3 regions of the Pseudocitrobacter faecalis genome follow, and region 3 is predicted to be linked to each of the others. Evidence: predicted binding sites of a transcription regulator. Region 3 holds the regulator's gene; each other region holds the start of a gene.
The links. Region 3 encodes sigma-54, which starts transcription at its own class of promoters, with help from an activator protein. Its sites were predicted from a motif close to GTTGGCACANNTTTCGCTNT; they were not measured.

Region 1 (5,017 bases), 540 kb from region 3:
ACAGCCAGCCCAGATAACCGTGAATGGTGTAAACCAGCGCAGAAATGCCGCTACCGATCCAGATACCAATCGGGCCGATAAGCAGGATCGCCAGCGGGGCGGCAATCAGCACAATCAGCATCGGTTTGAGGAAGTTTTTCGTTACCGCCGGGGTGATGCGATCCACCCAGCGCTCGATGTACGACAGGCACCAGGTCATCACCAGCGCCGGAATAACCGTATAGGTATATTTCACCGCCGTGACCGGCACGAAGGCGAATTCCACGTGCTCGCCCTGCGCGGCTTTTGCCATCAGTTCGATAAAGCTTGGGTGCACCAGCACGCCTGCAATGGCGATGGCCAGCGACATGTTGGTTTTGAATTTCACGGCGGCAGAGGCGGCGACCATCAGCGGCAGGAAGAAGAACGCGCCGTCGCCGATCACCGTCAGGATAGTCAACGTCGGCGTACCTTTGGTCAGCACGCCGGACATTTCGAGGATCATCGCCAGTAGCTTGACCATCGATCCGCCGATAATCGCCGGGATCAGCGGCGACATGGTGCCGATCAGTGCGTCGAGGATCCCCGCGCCGATGCGCTTGAGGGTGACCTTCGGTTTTCCCGCGGGTTCGGCGGGTTGCATGTTCTCCGGCAGCAAACTCACGACTTCCCGATATGCCTGAGAAACGGTGTTGCCGATGATCACCTGGCACTGGTTATCGCTGCGCACCACGCCGAGTACGCCGCTCAGGCTTTTCAGCGCGGGACTATCGACCAATGCGTCGTCTTTCAGTACAAAGCGCAAACGCGTCATGCAGTGGGTCACCGCGCTGATGTTATTGACGCCGCCCAGTAAATCGACGATGGACTTCGCCAGTGCCGCATAGTTTTTGGACATCGGAATCTATCCTGTTTTTATCTGTAGGGGACTCATCGCCAGGCGATGAAACGTTGCATAGGAAACCGGTTCCACAAAATCATGAAGAGTTTCATTATCACTGGCAAGAGAGTAAAAAATTAATTTTTTAAATTTGTGATTGAGATCGCCATGAACGGCAAAAGCTGAAAAAGGGCGGTGGCTGAAGTACACTGCTGCCCATCATTTTTGACGAGGGAAGCGAAATGGCGACGATGCTGGAGGTGGCAAAGCTGGCTGGCGTGTCGAAAGCGACGGTCTCACGCGTGCTGACCGGCAACGGCTATGTGGGGCAGGAAACCAAAGACCGGGTCTGGCAGGCGATTGAAGAGTGCGGCTATCGGCCTAATCTGCTGGCGCGTAATCTGGCGACCAAACGCACGCAAACGCTGGGGCTGGTGGTCACCAATACCCTGTATCACGGCGTCTATTTCAGCGAACTGCTGTTTCACGCTGCGCGGATGACGGAAAATCAGGGCCGCCAGTTGATCCTCGCCGATGGTAAACACAGCGCCGAAGAGGAGCGGGCGGCGATTCAGTATCTGCTTGATATGCGCTGCGACGGCATCATTATCTACCCGCGTTTTCTCAGCGTTGACGAAATCGACGAACTCATTCAGCAGCATGAACAGCCGGTGCTGGTACTCAACCGCCGGCTGCGGCGCAACCTCAGCCACTGCGTTTACTGCGACCAGGCGCGTACCAGCCAGAATGCGGTGGAAAGGCTGATTCAACAGGGGCATCGCGATATCGCGTTTATCACCGGGTCGCTTGATTCGCCGACCGGCATTGAACGCTTGTCAGGCTACAAAGCCGCTCTGGCTGAACACAATATCCCACTGCAAGATGGGCTGATTGTGGAAGGGAAATGGACGCCAGCGACAGGTTCGGCGGGTGTCGATAGGCTGCTTGAGCGCGGCGTTAGCTTTAGCGCGCTGGTTGCCAGTAACGATGACATGGCCATCGGGGCGATGAAACAGCTACAGTCGCGCGGTATACGCGTGCCGGAGCAGGTTTCCGTCGTCGGTTTTGATGATATCGCGCTCGCGCCGTACATGATGCCTTCGCTCTCCAGCGTTAAAATCCCGGTGACAGAGATGATTCAGGAGATAATCCATCGCCTGATTTTCATGCTCGACGGCGGCGAGTTCAAACCTCAACCTTCCTTCCTCGGCGAGCTTATCGCGCGCGACTCTCTGGGCGCAGGCCCGCAGGGTTAATCTCGTCACCTGTCATCGTCACTCGTGACGATGACAGGGTTAGACACAGCGCTTCAAATAAAAAATCCTTAATAAACAGTAAAATAAAAGTTGGCGCGAATAATGCATTCTCCGGCTCATTCATTGTCATTGCTGGAGAATTTGATGAACCGTTTCATCATTGCAGATGCGAGTAAATGTATAGGCTGCCGGACATGCGAAGTTGCATGCGTGGTCAGCCACCAGGCCGAACAGGATTGCGCCGCGCTGACGCCGGAATCTTTCCTGCCGCGTATTCATGTCATTAAAGGCGTCAATGTCTCGACCGCGACCGCGTGCCGCCAGTGCGAAGACGCGCCGTGTGCGAATGTGTGCCCGAACGGCGCAATTCGCCGCGAAAAAGGTTTTGTGCATGTGATGCAGGAACGCTGCATCGGCTGCAAAACCTGCGTCGTGGCCTGCCCCTATGGTGCGATGGAAGTGGTGGTGCGCCCGGTTGTACGCAACAGCGGCGCGGGCCTCAACGTGCGTGCCGAAAAAGCGGAAGCTAACAAGTGTGACCTTTGCTTCCACCGCGAGCAAGGCCCGGCCTGTATGGAAGCCTGCCCGACCCACGCTATTTTCTGCGTTGACCGCGACAAGCTTGAGCAAATCAGCGCCGAGAAACGTCGCCGCGCTGCGCTCGATACGTCTATTTCCCTGTCGTTTTAATGATCCTCCGTTTCACTTTTAACAGGTCTGTTACTGATGAAAAAAATTACAAGTGTTTGTCCGTATTGTGGTGCTGGCTGCAAACTGAAGTTGGTTGTCGATAACAATAAAATCATCCGCGCGGAAGCGGCCGATGGAAAAACTAACCAGCATGAACTGTGCCTGAAAGGCTATTACGGCTGGGATTTCCTGAACGACACCAAACTGCTGACGCCGCGCCTGACGCAGCCGATGATCCGCTATGAAAAAGGCGGCAAACTGACGCCAGTAAGCTGGGATGAAGCCATCAGCTATACGGCAAAACGCTTAGGTGAGATCAAAGCGAAATTCGGCCCGCGCGCCATTATGACCACCGGGTCATCGCGCGGTACCGGGAATGAAACCAACTATGTGATGCAAAAATTTGCGCGCGGCGTGCTCAATACCAATAACGTCGATTGCTGCGCACGTGTCTGCCACGGGCCTTCCGTCGCAGGTTTGCAGGAAGCGCTCGGCAACGGCGCGATGAGTAACTCCATCGAAGACATTGAAAACTCAAGCTGTCTGCTGGTCTTTGGCTACAACTGCGCCGATTCGCACCCTATCGTGGCGCGTCGCGTGATTAAAGCAAAAGAGAAAGGCGCGAAAATTATCGTCTGCGACCCGCGTCGCATTGAAACCGCGCGTATCGCCGATCAACATCTGCAAATCAATAACGGCTGCAACATGGCGCTGGTGAATGCGTTTTCCCATGTGCTGCTGGAAGAAAATCTCTACGACAAAGAATACGTTGCGCGCTACACCACCGGTATCGACGAGCTGCGTGAAATCGTGAAAGATTACGCGCCGGAAGCGGTGGAAGCGCTGACCGGCGTGACGGCACAACAGATTCGTCAGGCGATGCGTACCTATGCGGCGGCACCCAGCGCCACCATTATGTGGGGCATGGGCGTCACCCAGTTTGGTCAGGCCGTGGATGTGGTTAAAGGGCTGGCGACGCTTGCGCTGCTCACCGGCAACCTGGGTCGTGAACATGTTGGCGTCGGCCCGGTGCGCGGTCAGAATAACGTGCAGGGCGCGTGCGATATGGGCGTGATCCCCAACCAGTTCCCCGGTTATCAGGACGTGGTGGATGCAGACGTGCGGGCGAAATTCGCCAAAGCCTGGGGCATTGACGCCGGCCTGATGGACGACAAAGTGGGCGTGCGCATTACCGAAGTGCCGCATCTGGCGCTGGAAGGGAAGGTGAAAGCCTACTACATCATGGGCGAAGATCCGCTGCAAACCGAAGCCGATTTAGGCCTGGTGCGCAAAGGGTTTGAAGCGCTTGATTTCGTGGTGGTGCAGGACATCTTTATGACCAAAACCGCCGAGCAGGCTGATGTGCTGCTGCCCGCCACCTCCTGGGGTGAACACGGCGGCGTCTTCACCTGCGCTGACCGCGGCTTCCAGCGTTTTGAAAAAGCCATTGAGCCAAAATATAACGTCAAACGTGACTGGGAAATTATCAGCCTGATTGCCCAGAAAATGGGCTATCCGATGCATTACGACAATAACCAGCAAATCTGGGACGAAATGCGTGAGCTTTGCCCACTCTTCTTTGGCGTCACTTACGATAAAATGGGCGACATGGGGCACGTTCAGTGGCCGTGCCCGACGCTCGATCATCCAGGCACGCCGTATCTGTACGCAGGCAATCAGTTCGATACCCCGGATGGCAAAGGTCATCTGTTTGCCGCGCCGTGGCGTGCACCCGCCGAACGCCCGGATGACAACTATCCGCTGGTGCTGTGCACCGTTCGCGAAGTGGGGCATTACTCCTGCCGTTCGATGACCGGTAACTGCGCGGCGCTGCAATCACTGGCCGATGAACCGGGCTTTGTGCAGATTAACCCGCAGGATGCGCAGAAGTTGGGCGTAAAAGACAAACAACTGGTGTGGGTGGCGTCGCGCCGCGGTAAAGTCATTACGCGTGCCAACGTCAACGAGCGTATTAATCACGGCAGCGTCTATATGACCTACCAGTGGTGGATTGGCGCCTGTAACGAACTGACCCAGGACAACCTCGATCCTATCTCCAAAACGCCGGAAACCAAGTATTGTGCGGTGAATATCAGTGCGATTGAGGATCAGAACTGGGCGGAAAACTACGCGCTGGAAAGCTACCAGTCGATGAAATCCCGCCTGCGCGAGGCGGTAGCAGGGTAATGAATGACGATAACGCATAACGGCG
Region 2 (5,017 bases), 3.1 Mb from region 3:
GTCCGCTGGAAATTCGCCCGGTGGAGTTCCATAACCCACTGAAAGGCCACGTCGCCGAGCCGAAACGTCAGGTCTGGCTGCGCGCTAACGGGGCGGTGCCGGATGATTTACGCGTACACCAGAATTTGCTGGGTTATGCCTCCGATCTCAACTTCCTGCCGGTCGCGCTTCAGCCGCACGGTGTCGGTTTCCTGGAAAAAGGGATGCAGGTTGCGACGATTGACCATTCCATGTGGTTCCATCGTCCGTTTAACCTGAACGAGTGGCTGCTGTACAGCGTGGAAAGTACCTCAGCCTCCAGCGCGCGTGGCTTTGTACGCGGCGAGTTCTATTCGCAGGATGGCGTGCTGGTGGCATCGACGGTACAGGAAGGCGTGATGCGTAATCGCGGATAGGTTGACGTCTGAAAGCAAAAGCCTCCGCAAGCGGAGGCTTCAGATTGCTGACAAAGTGCGCTTTGTTCTTGCCGGATGCGGCGAAAACGCCTTATCCGTCCTACAAAATCTTGCTAATTCAATATATTGCAGAATCTTTGTAGGCCTGATAAGCGTAGCGCATCAGGCAATTTCGCGTTAGTCATCAGTCTCAAAGCCTCCGCTTGCGGAGGCTTTTTGTGAGCACTGATTAGGCGTTATACGCGTTCTCGCCGTGACTGTTAACATCCAGCCCTTCACGCTCCTGCTCTTCCGGCACGCGTAGCCCCACGGTCAGGTCTGCGACTTTGTAACCAACGAAGGCCACAATGCCCGACCAGACGATGGTGATGCCGATGCTCTCAAGCTGTACCAGCACCTGATGGCCCATGGTGACGCCTTCCGCGTAACCGACACCGCCAAAGGAGGTAGAGGCGAAGATACCGGTCAGGATGCAACCCACGATGCCGCACACGCCGTGAACGCCGAAGACATCGCAAGGATCATCCACACGCAACCAGCGTTTCAGGATGGTAACGCCCCACAGCCCGGCCAGTCCCGCAACAATACCGAGGATCAACGCGCCGCCGACACCGATAAAGCCACACGCTGGAGTAATTCCCACCAGGCCTGCAATCGCCCCGGAACACGCGCCCAGCAGAGACGGTTTACCGCGCAGCGCCCATTCACCGAAGACCCAGCCCAGAATCGCTGCCGCCGTTGCCACAACGGTGTTCACGAAAGCCAGACCGGCAATTTCGTTCGCCGCACTCGCTGAACCCGCGTTGAAGCCAAACCAGCCGAAGTAAAGGATGGCGGTACCGATAAACACCATCGGCAGGTTATGTGGTTTGAACGCTTCTTTGCCAAAACCCACGCGTTTGCCAATCAGATACGCCCCGACGAGACCCGCAACCGCAGCGTTAATGTGTACAACCGTACCACCCGCGAAGTCCAGTGCGCCATGAGAGCCCAGCAGACCGCCGCCCCACACCATGTGCGCAATCGGAATGTAAGAGAGCGTCAGCCAGATAACCACGAAAATCAGTACCGCAGAGAAGCGAATACGCTCCGCCAGCGCGCCAACAATCAGGCCAACGGTAATACAGGCGAACGACCCCTGGAAGGCAACGTGGATATACTGATAAAAGGTGCCCATCGGTGCGGTCAGGGCAATGCCTTTCAGCATCACCCAGTCAAAGTTACCGAAGAAGCTGCCGCCGGTGCCGAAGGCCAGCGTATAGCCGTAGACCACCCACAGCACGCAGACCAGCGCGAAGGTGACCGCGACCTGCGTCAGCATAGAGAGAACGTTTTTTCCACGAATCAGACCACCGTAAAACAGGGCAATTCCCGGGATGGTCATAAACAGTACCAGCGCGGTACAAATCATCATAAAGGCGTTATCGGCTTTATCGATCGTCGCCGGAGCCGCCATCGCCAGACCCGGCAACAGCGCCAGAGCCGCCAAACCGGTTTTCAATTTTGCTATTTTCATTTTCTCGATCCCTATCACTGTGCGCCAGGAATTACAGTGCCGCTTCGTCGGCTTCGCCGGTACGAATACGAATCACACGTTGCAGCTCGGTGACGAAAATCTTACCGTCGCCAATTTTTCCGGTGTACGCCGCCTTGCTCACCACATCCACGACTTCATCAAGCTGGTCGTCAGCAATCGCGACATCAATCTTCACTTTCGGCAGGAAGTTCACGCTGTACTCCGCGCCACGATACAGCTCGGCATGCCCCTTCTGACGACCGAAGCCCTTCACTTCCGTCACGGTCAGTCCCTGAATACCAATTGAAGACAACGCTTCGCGGACGTCTTCGAGTTTGAATGGTTTGATTACCACGGTAACCAGCTTCATAGATCCCCTCCAGTCAGAATTCGGTAATGGCTGCTGCTACACGAAATAGATAAAGCAAGGGGCGTGCCAGAAATGAAAATTGAGAGGGAATTGGCGGTTAATGGCGTCAGGCACATGGCGGTGCACAGGCATTAGCTGGAAATGAAACAAAAACGCACCATGCGAGTGCATGATGCGTGGTTGAATTGCACGCGCTGGTGCGTCTGTTAGCAAATTGCTTAAAAAAAGTGCATCAGTCCGTTAATGATGGTCAGCTAAGCGCAAAGTTCCGTTCACTTTATGTTTTGCGCAATATGTAACATCTGAGTCAGTGAACGGGCAAAGGGGGGGCAACCGCGCCCCCCTTCGCAATCCCCGCGGCCCCGCAGGGAAATCGGTGCTTCGCACTACGCTCTCCTCCGAACTCCAGCCTGCGGCACGGCGAAACTCGACGTCCTGTCTCGGTTCGCCTCAGTCCGCCATCCATGGCGGACTGACCTTGTCTTCCATTCTCCGGCTCGCCGATTTCCAGCGGGGACTCATCGGTTTCAGATACACCGGTTTTTGCTGTTAACGTAAAGACCGCACCGCTGTTGGTGGCGTCAAAATCGCCGAAGCGTTCCCTGGAGGCCGGGGCAGCCCACATGGATGTGGGCTGAGGGCGCGGCTTTACAGGGATGTTACCTCGCGCCCGACCCGAAAGCCGTAAGGGATAAGCTGAGGGAACCGCGAAGCGGCGATTTTTCCGCCGGAGCCTGGGGGTGCAGGGGGCGGCGGCGATTGGCCGCCCCCTGCGTGCTCCCTGCGCCTGCACGATTTATATGGCATGGAGCCAGACAGGAGCGCAACGGGAGGATGCTCTGAAAAGTGAATCGGCCCTTAACTGACCAGCATCACATCAGGCAGTCAGCGTTTCATCCTGCGCACTGGCGGCGAGTTCTTCACCGGCCAGTTGAAGCTGATACATCTGCCAGTAACGGCCTTTCGCTTCCAGCAGTTGCTGGTGCGAACCCTGCTCCACCGCCTGTCCACGATGCAGCACCATAATGGTATCAGCATCGACGATGGTGGAAAGCCGGTGCGCAATCACCACAAGCGTGGTGTGTTCACGCACGGCAGCCAACGCCTGTTGAATCGCCTGCTCGGTACCGGAGTCGATATTGGCGGTGGCTTCGTCCAGAATCAGCACCTGCGGCGTATCGACCAGCACGCGCGCCAACGCCAGCAGCTGTTTTTGCCCAACGGAGAGATTGTTCCCCTGCTCGCCCAGCGGCGTATAAATACCATCACTCAGCCCACGCGCCAGTTCCGCCAGCTGCACCGTTTCCAGCGCCTGCCATACCTGCGCTTCGCTGATATCACGGCCAAGCGTAACGTTAGCGAAGAAAGAGTCGGCCAGCACTACCGGATCCTGCTGCACCATGGCGACGCCCTGACGTAGCACCTGATGACTCAAACTGCCAAGCGGGCGACCACCCAGGCGAATTTCGCCGGCGTTCGGCGAGTAGTATCCCATCAGCAAACTGGCAAGCGTGCTTTTGCCGCTGCCCGTATGCCCCACCAGCGCCACAAAACTGCGCGAGGGAATCGACAGCGAGATATCCTGCAACACCATTCGGTCATCGCGGTAAGCAAAGGAGACGTTATCAATCTCAATATCACCGTTGTCCAGTGGACGCGTATCGTCACCGTAGGTCTGGCGCGGCCTGTCCATCAGCTCGAATACGCGCTCACCGGCCACCACCGCCTGTTGCAGCATTGACTGCTGGGTGGTGAGTTCAATCAGCGGTTCATTGAGACGTCCCAGATAGCTGATAAACGCATACAGCACCCCCACTTCAATGGTGCCCACCGAGGTGAAGCCAAACAGCATCAACAGCCCGCACAATATTAACGAGGAAAAAAGGCTTAGCAGTGGTCTCAGCAGGAAGCCATCAAGACGCAGGGTTTGCATACGCGCCAGATAGTGCTGACGGCTGTGTTCCCCGATACGTTCGCCAAAGCGCGCCTGCTGACGGAACTGCTGAATCACGCTCATGCCGTTGATCACTTCGTTAAAGCCATCGTTGATATCCGCCAGATACGTGCGCACGCGACGTACGATAGGCGTGCTGTAGCGTTGGTAAATCACCATCACCGTCAGTACCGCCGGGAAGATACAAACAGCCACCAGCGCCATGCGCCAGTCGAGGCTAAACATCGCCACCAGCATCGCGCCAATCAGCGCGGCGCTGCGCAGCACCGTTGCCACAACGGTGACGTAGAGATCGCGGATCACCTCCGTGTCGTTGGTGACGCGCGAAATCAGTTGCCCTACGGGTTGCGTATCAAATTCACTGAGCGGCTGGCGCAGCGCGGCGTCCATCACGTCGCTACGCAGTTGTTGCACCACCCCAACCGCCGCGCGATTAAACAGCAGCGACTGGCTATAGTGCAGCGTCGCCGCCAGCAGTTGCAGGCCGATATACGCCGCCGCCAGCCCCGCAACGGTGCCCAGCGGCAACGTGTGTTTCGCCACCATATTATCGATGAAGTAGCTTATCAGCACCGGCCCCGAGACTTCCGCCGCTGCCGCCACCCATAACATCACCACCGCAATAGAGAGCGGTTTTCGCCACGGTGAACCGTAGGCCAGCAATCTTTTTAATGTCGGCCACAGTTGACCAAAATTACGCATCGGTCACCTCCGACGGTTCTTCATCCAGCGCCGCTTCCAGTTGCTGATAGCGATACATATCACGATACCAGCCCGGCTGC
Region 3 (5,017 bases):
CATCGCGGGCCGGGCATGCATGCCCAGCCGATTGGTGATTTCAACGGTTTGCTTAACGGTCATGATTTACGTTTTTCCAGCGTCCGGTGACGAGACTGCACGTTCTTACCGCGTGAGCGGAAGTAGTCAGCCAGTTGTTCGGCAACATACACCGAACGGTGCTTACCGCCGGTACAGCCAATCGCCACGGTCAGATAGCTACGGTTATTGGTTTCCAGCATAGGTAACCATAGCTCAAGATAGCTGCGGGTCTGGTAGATAAAGTTATGCACTTCCGTATGCCTGTCGAGGAATGCGGCAACCGGTTTGTCGAGACCGGTCATCGGACGCAGTTTCGGATCCCAGTGCGGGTTCGGCAGGAAGCGAACGTCGAAAACGTAATCCGCATCGATAGGGATACCGTGCTTGAAACCGAAGGATTCAAATACCATCGTCAGCTCGCGCTCGCGTTTGCCCAGCAGACGAGTACGCAGCATTTCTGCCAGCTCGTGAACCGACATCTCGGAGGTATCGACGATAAGATCCGCGCGTGAACGCAGGGGCTCCAGCAGGTCGCTCTCTTTATCAATTGCGCTCTCCAGTGACAAGTTTTTGCTGGAAAGCGGGTGCAGACGGCGCGTGTCGCTGTAACGACGGATCAGGGTATTGCGATCGGCATCGAGGAACAGCAACTGTGGAGAAAATGCGTCCGGCAGATTTTCCATCGCTTTTTCGAAGATTTCCGGCGACTCCGGCATGTTACGCACGTCGATACTGACGGCAGCGGAGATCTCCCGGTCGGCCAGCGTTTTCGCCAGCTCAGGCAGCAGGACTACCGGCAGGTTGTCCACACAGTAGAAACCCATATCTTCCAGCGCCCGTAAGGCCACGGATTTACCCGAGCCTGAGCGGCCGCTGACGATCATCAGTACCATGTACCGTTTCTCCTCAGTACGAACTCATTTCCCTTACGCTTCATCACTGTTTTCCGTTTCGGTGATGATTTGGTAAAGCTCTTCGTCACTCTGCGCCGCGCGCAGGCGGCGGCAGATAGTTTTATCCGCCAGACGCTTCGCCACCAGTGAAAGCGTATGTAAGTGCGTTTTGGTTTGGTCCGCAGGCACCAGCAGGGCAAAGAGCAGGTCGACAGGCTGATTGTCGATGGCGTCGAACGCGATCGGCGTTTCAAGCTGCACAAAAACGCCCACGGCGCGCAGCGTATCTTCTTCCAGCTTGCCGTGTGGAATAGCGATGCCATTACCAATCCCGGTACTGCCCATTTTCTCGCGGGTGAGAATCGCTTCAAATACCACCTGCGGAGGCAGACCTAACTGCTTTGCCGCCAGTTCACTGATGATTTCCAGCGCACGTTTTTTACTCTGGCAGTGAACCGCACTGCGAGTACATTCCTGGTTAAGCACATTGCTCAGTTGTAGAGCCGAATCGTTATTTATCATAATTTCACCTAAGCATCGCCCGACACTTTACCGGCATCGGGCGACCGCCCGGACAATTAGTGTTGTTTCAGTTTATCTTTATGTTTATTAAGCTGCCGCGCGAGTTTATCGATCAACAGATCAATCGCGGCATACATATCTTGCCCTTCCGCGCTGGCATGAAGTTCGCCCCCGTTAACATGCAGGGTCGCATCCGAGATGTGCGCCAATTTTTCCACTTTTAACACAATATAGACCTGATTGATCCTCTCAAAATACTGTTCCAGCTTCACGAATTTCGTGTTGATGAAATCGCGCAGGGCTTCAGTGATTTCGACGTTGTGTCCAGTGATGTTGAGCTGCATAGTGTCTTCCTTATCAGTTGAGTCAGACCAGTTGTTTACGCTGGTTAGACGGCGGAATGGATAAAGACTCTCGGTACTTTGCAACGGTACGGCGGGCCACCATGATACCCTGATCGGAGAGCATAGAGGTCAGCTTACTGTCGCTCAGTGGTTTCGCGGGATTTTCCGCGGCAATCAATTTCTTCACCAGCGCGCGAATCGCCGTTGACGACGCTTCGCCGCCACCCTCCGTGTTCACGTGGCTTGAGAAGAAATACTTAAGCTCAAAAATGCCGCGCGGGCTATGCAAATACTTCTGCGTAGTCACGCGTGAAATCGTGGACTCATGCATCTCGACGGTCTGGGCGATATCCGCCAGTACCATCGGTTTCATATACTCTTCGCCGGACTCAAAAAACGCCTGTTGCTGCTCAACGATGCAGCGGCTGACGCGCAGCAATGTGTCGTTGCGGCTCTCAAGGCTTTTAATCAGCCACTTCGCATCCTGCAGATTGCTGCGAATAAACTGGCTGTCGGCGTCGTTACGGACGTTGTTACACATGCCCGCGTAGTGCTGATTAATTTGCAAACGTGGAATGCTGTCGGCGTTGAGTTCCACCACCCAGCGGCCACTGACTTTGCGCACCAGCACATCAGGAATAACGTACTCCGGCTCGCCAGTCTGGATCGACTGACCCGGACGCGGATCCAGTGACTGGATCAGATCCACCGCTTCTTTCAGCACGTCTTCTTTCAGACGGGTGACGCGCATGAGCGATCGGAAATCGTGGTTGGCAAGCAGATCGAGATGGTCGCTGATGATCAGGCGGGCTTCGGCGAGACGGGGTGTTTCTTTGGCAAACTGAGAGAGCTGGATAAGCAGGCAATCGCGGAGATCGCGGGCGGCGACGCCCACCGGGTCAAATCGCTGGATCCGTTTAAGCACAGCTTCAACTTCATCCAGACCGATTTCGTCATCACCCATGCTTTCAAGGATATCTTCCAGCGGGACGGTCAAATAACCGGTATCGTCAACGGCGTCGACGATGGAGGTGGCTATCGCGCGATCCGTATCGGTAAACGGCGTGAGTTCCACCTGCCACATCAGGTAATCCTGAAGAGACTGGGTGGTTTCGCCCTGATAGACCGGCAGCTCGTCGTCCTGGTAATCAGCACCGGTACCTGAAGGCGTCCCGGCGGTGTAAATTTCATCCCAGCTGGCATCGAGCGGCAGCTCTTCCGGCATATCTTTCTGTTCGAGCGCGTCGACGCTGTCTAACGTTTCGTTATCCGGTGTCTCTTTCGTGTCGATTTCTTCATGAATATCGGTTTGCTCAAGCAGGGGATTACTCTCCAGCGCTTGCTGAAGTTCCTGCTGCAGTTCCAGCGTCGACAGCTGTAACAAGCGAATAGCCTGTTGCAGCTGTGGCGTCATGGCGAGCTGTTGGCTGAGCCTTAATTGCAAACCTTGCTTCATGTTCAGTGCGATAATCTCCGGCTAACCTCTCTCATGCTTCTACCCTATCAGAGTCTGAAGTCTTCCCCAAGATACACACGTTTAACATGTTCGTCTTGTAAGATCTCTGTCGGGGTGCCGTGGGCGATAAGCTGCCCCTGGCTGACGATATACGCACGCTCACACACTGCCAGCGTTTCGCGGACGTTGTGGTCAGTGATTAACACGCCGAGACCGCTGTCGCGCAGGTGCTCAATGATGTGTTTGATATCGATAACGGAGATCGGGTCAACGCCCGCAAACGGTTCATCCAGCAGGATAAATTTCGGATTTGCGGCCAGCGCGCGGGCGATCTCGACGCGGCGGCGTTCGCCCCCGGAGAGCGACTGACCCATATTGTCGCGCAGGTGTTCGATGTGAAACTCTTCCATCAGCTCATTACAGCGGTCTTCACGCTGTTCGCTGGTGAGGTCGTCGCGAATTTGCAGCACGGCCATCAGGTTGTCGTAAACGCTGAGGCGACGGAAAATGGAGGCTTCCTGCGGCAGATAGCCAATTCCGCGGCGCGCACGGGCGTGCAGCGGCAGCAGGCTGATATCTTCGTCATCAATAATGATGTTGCCTGCATCGCGCGGCACGATACCGACTACCATATAAAAGGTCGTCGTTTTACCCGCGCCGTTCGGCCCAAGCAGGCCCACAATCTCACCGGAGTTGACGGTCAGACTGACATCCTCTACCACGCGGCGGCCTTTGTAGGCTTTAGCCAGGTTCTTTGCAATTAATGTCGCCATAACGAATTAGTTACTCTTCTTCTGTGCCGGAGCCTGGTCTTTGTTTTTGTCCTGCAACTGGGACGGAACCAGAACGGTCGTTACGCGTTTACCTTTTTCGCTAAACGCCTGCATTTTCTGTTCTTTAACCAGATACGTGATTTTGTCGCCCTTGATGTTGCTGTCGACTTGTTCCAGATACGCGTTGCCGGTCAGCACCACGAAATCACTTTGCAGTTCATAATGCATTTTGGCGGCATGGCCTTTCACCGGCTTGCCGTTGTCCTGCATCTGGTAGAAGGTCGCCGGGTTACCGTAACCGTCGATCACTTCTTTGCCCTTTTCACCGCCAGGGCGGGTCACCACCACCTTGTCGGCGTTAATTTTGATACTGCCCTGAGTCACAACAACGTTACCGGTAAAGGTCACGATGTTGCCCTGCATATCCAGCGACTGCTGATCGGATTCAATATGAATCGGCTGGTCAGTATCACCGGTCAGTGCCAGTGCCGGCAGGCTGGCTGCCAGCAGAGAACCGGCGAGCGCCAGCTTAAGGCTGAGTTTGTTTGTTCTGAATTTCATAGGAGGTTCTAACCTTTTCAATCAGCTCGGCGTTCTTGCTGCGTAAATTGCCGCGCATTTTCAGGCCGCTGGAATTAAATGTCGTTCCGTATAACGTCACCAAATCATCAGAGGTAACATCCTGGGTGACCAGGTTGATTTGGGCGTTATCCGTCGTAATTTTGCGCAATTGCGCGTCAGGGGTCAGCGCGTTAACTTCAACGTGACCGTAAAGGTACAGCATGCGATCGTTTGTCAGCTTCGCTTTATCGGCTTTGATTGACCAGGTCGGCACTTTGTCAGTGTCAAACGTGGTCAGTCGCGGCTGGGTAAACCACGAGATAGCGTCGTCGGAGAAATACTCGACGTGTTCTGCGATTAACCGATAATTCAACGCGCCTTCAGGGCTGTAGACCACCGTATCGGTATGTTCGCTTTTATAAGTTGGGTCATTGGCGTTGACAACCG

Region 1: hydN (electron transport protein HydN) is a predicted target of sigma-54. The motif match lies at 2,205-2,224, and genes of this name have one in related genera.
Region 2: glnK (P-II family nitrogen regulator) is a predicted target of sigma-54. The motif match lies at 2,333-2,352, and genes of this name have one in related genera.

What each region holds. Positions count from the first base shown of each region.
Region 1 covers NZ_CBDDNJ010000002.1:609,378-614,394, forward strand. The annotation lists gene ascF (PTS cellobiose/arbutin/salicin transporter subunit IIBC) at 1-877, opposite strand, end outside; gene ACOXYR_RS03535 (LacI family DNA-binding transcriptional regulator) at 1,102-2,115, shown strand; gene hydN (electron transport protein HydN) at 2,260-2,805, shown strand; gene fdhF (formate dehydrogenase subunit alpha) at 2,842-4,992, shown strand; gene hypF (carbamoyltransferase HypF) at 4,996-5,017, shown strand, end outside.
Region 2 covers NZ_CBDDNJ010000002.1:3,214,923-3,219,939, forward strand. The annotation lists gene tesB (acyl-CoA thioesterase II) at 1-395, shown strand, start outside; gene amtB (ammonium transporter AmtB) at 625-1,911, opposite strand; gene glnK (P-II family nitrogen regulator) at 1,943-2,281, opposite strand; gene ACOXYR_RS15975 (SmdB family multidrug efflux ABC transporter permease/ATP-binding protein) at 3,159-4,937, opposite strand; gene ACOXYR_RS15980 (SmdA family multidrug ABC transporter permease/ATP-binding protein) at 4,930-5,017, opposite strand, start outside.
Region 3 covers NZ_CBDDNJ010000002.1:71,273-76,289, forward strand. The annotation lists gene npr (PTS phosphocarrier protein NPr) at 1-63, opposite strand, end outside; gene rapZ (RNase adapter RapZ) at 60-914, opposite strand; gene ptsN (PTS IIA-like nitrogen regulatory protein PtsN) at 948-1,436, opposite strand; gene hpf (ribosome hibernation promoting factor) at 1,493-1,780, opposite strand; gene rpoN (RNA polymerase factor sigma-54) at 1,803-3,236, opposite strand; gene lptB (LPS export ABC transporter ATP-binding protein) at 3,284-4,009, opposite strand; gene lptA (lipopolysaccharide ABC transporter substrate-binding protein LptA) at 4,016-4,570, opposite strand; gene lptC (LPS export ABC transporter periplasmic protein LptC) at 4,539-5,017, opposite strand, start outside.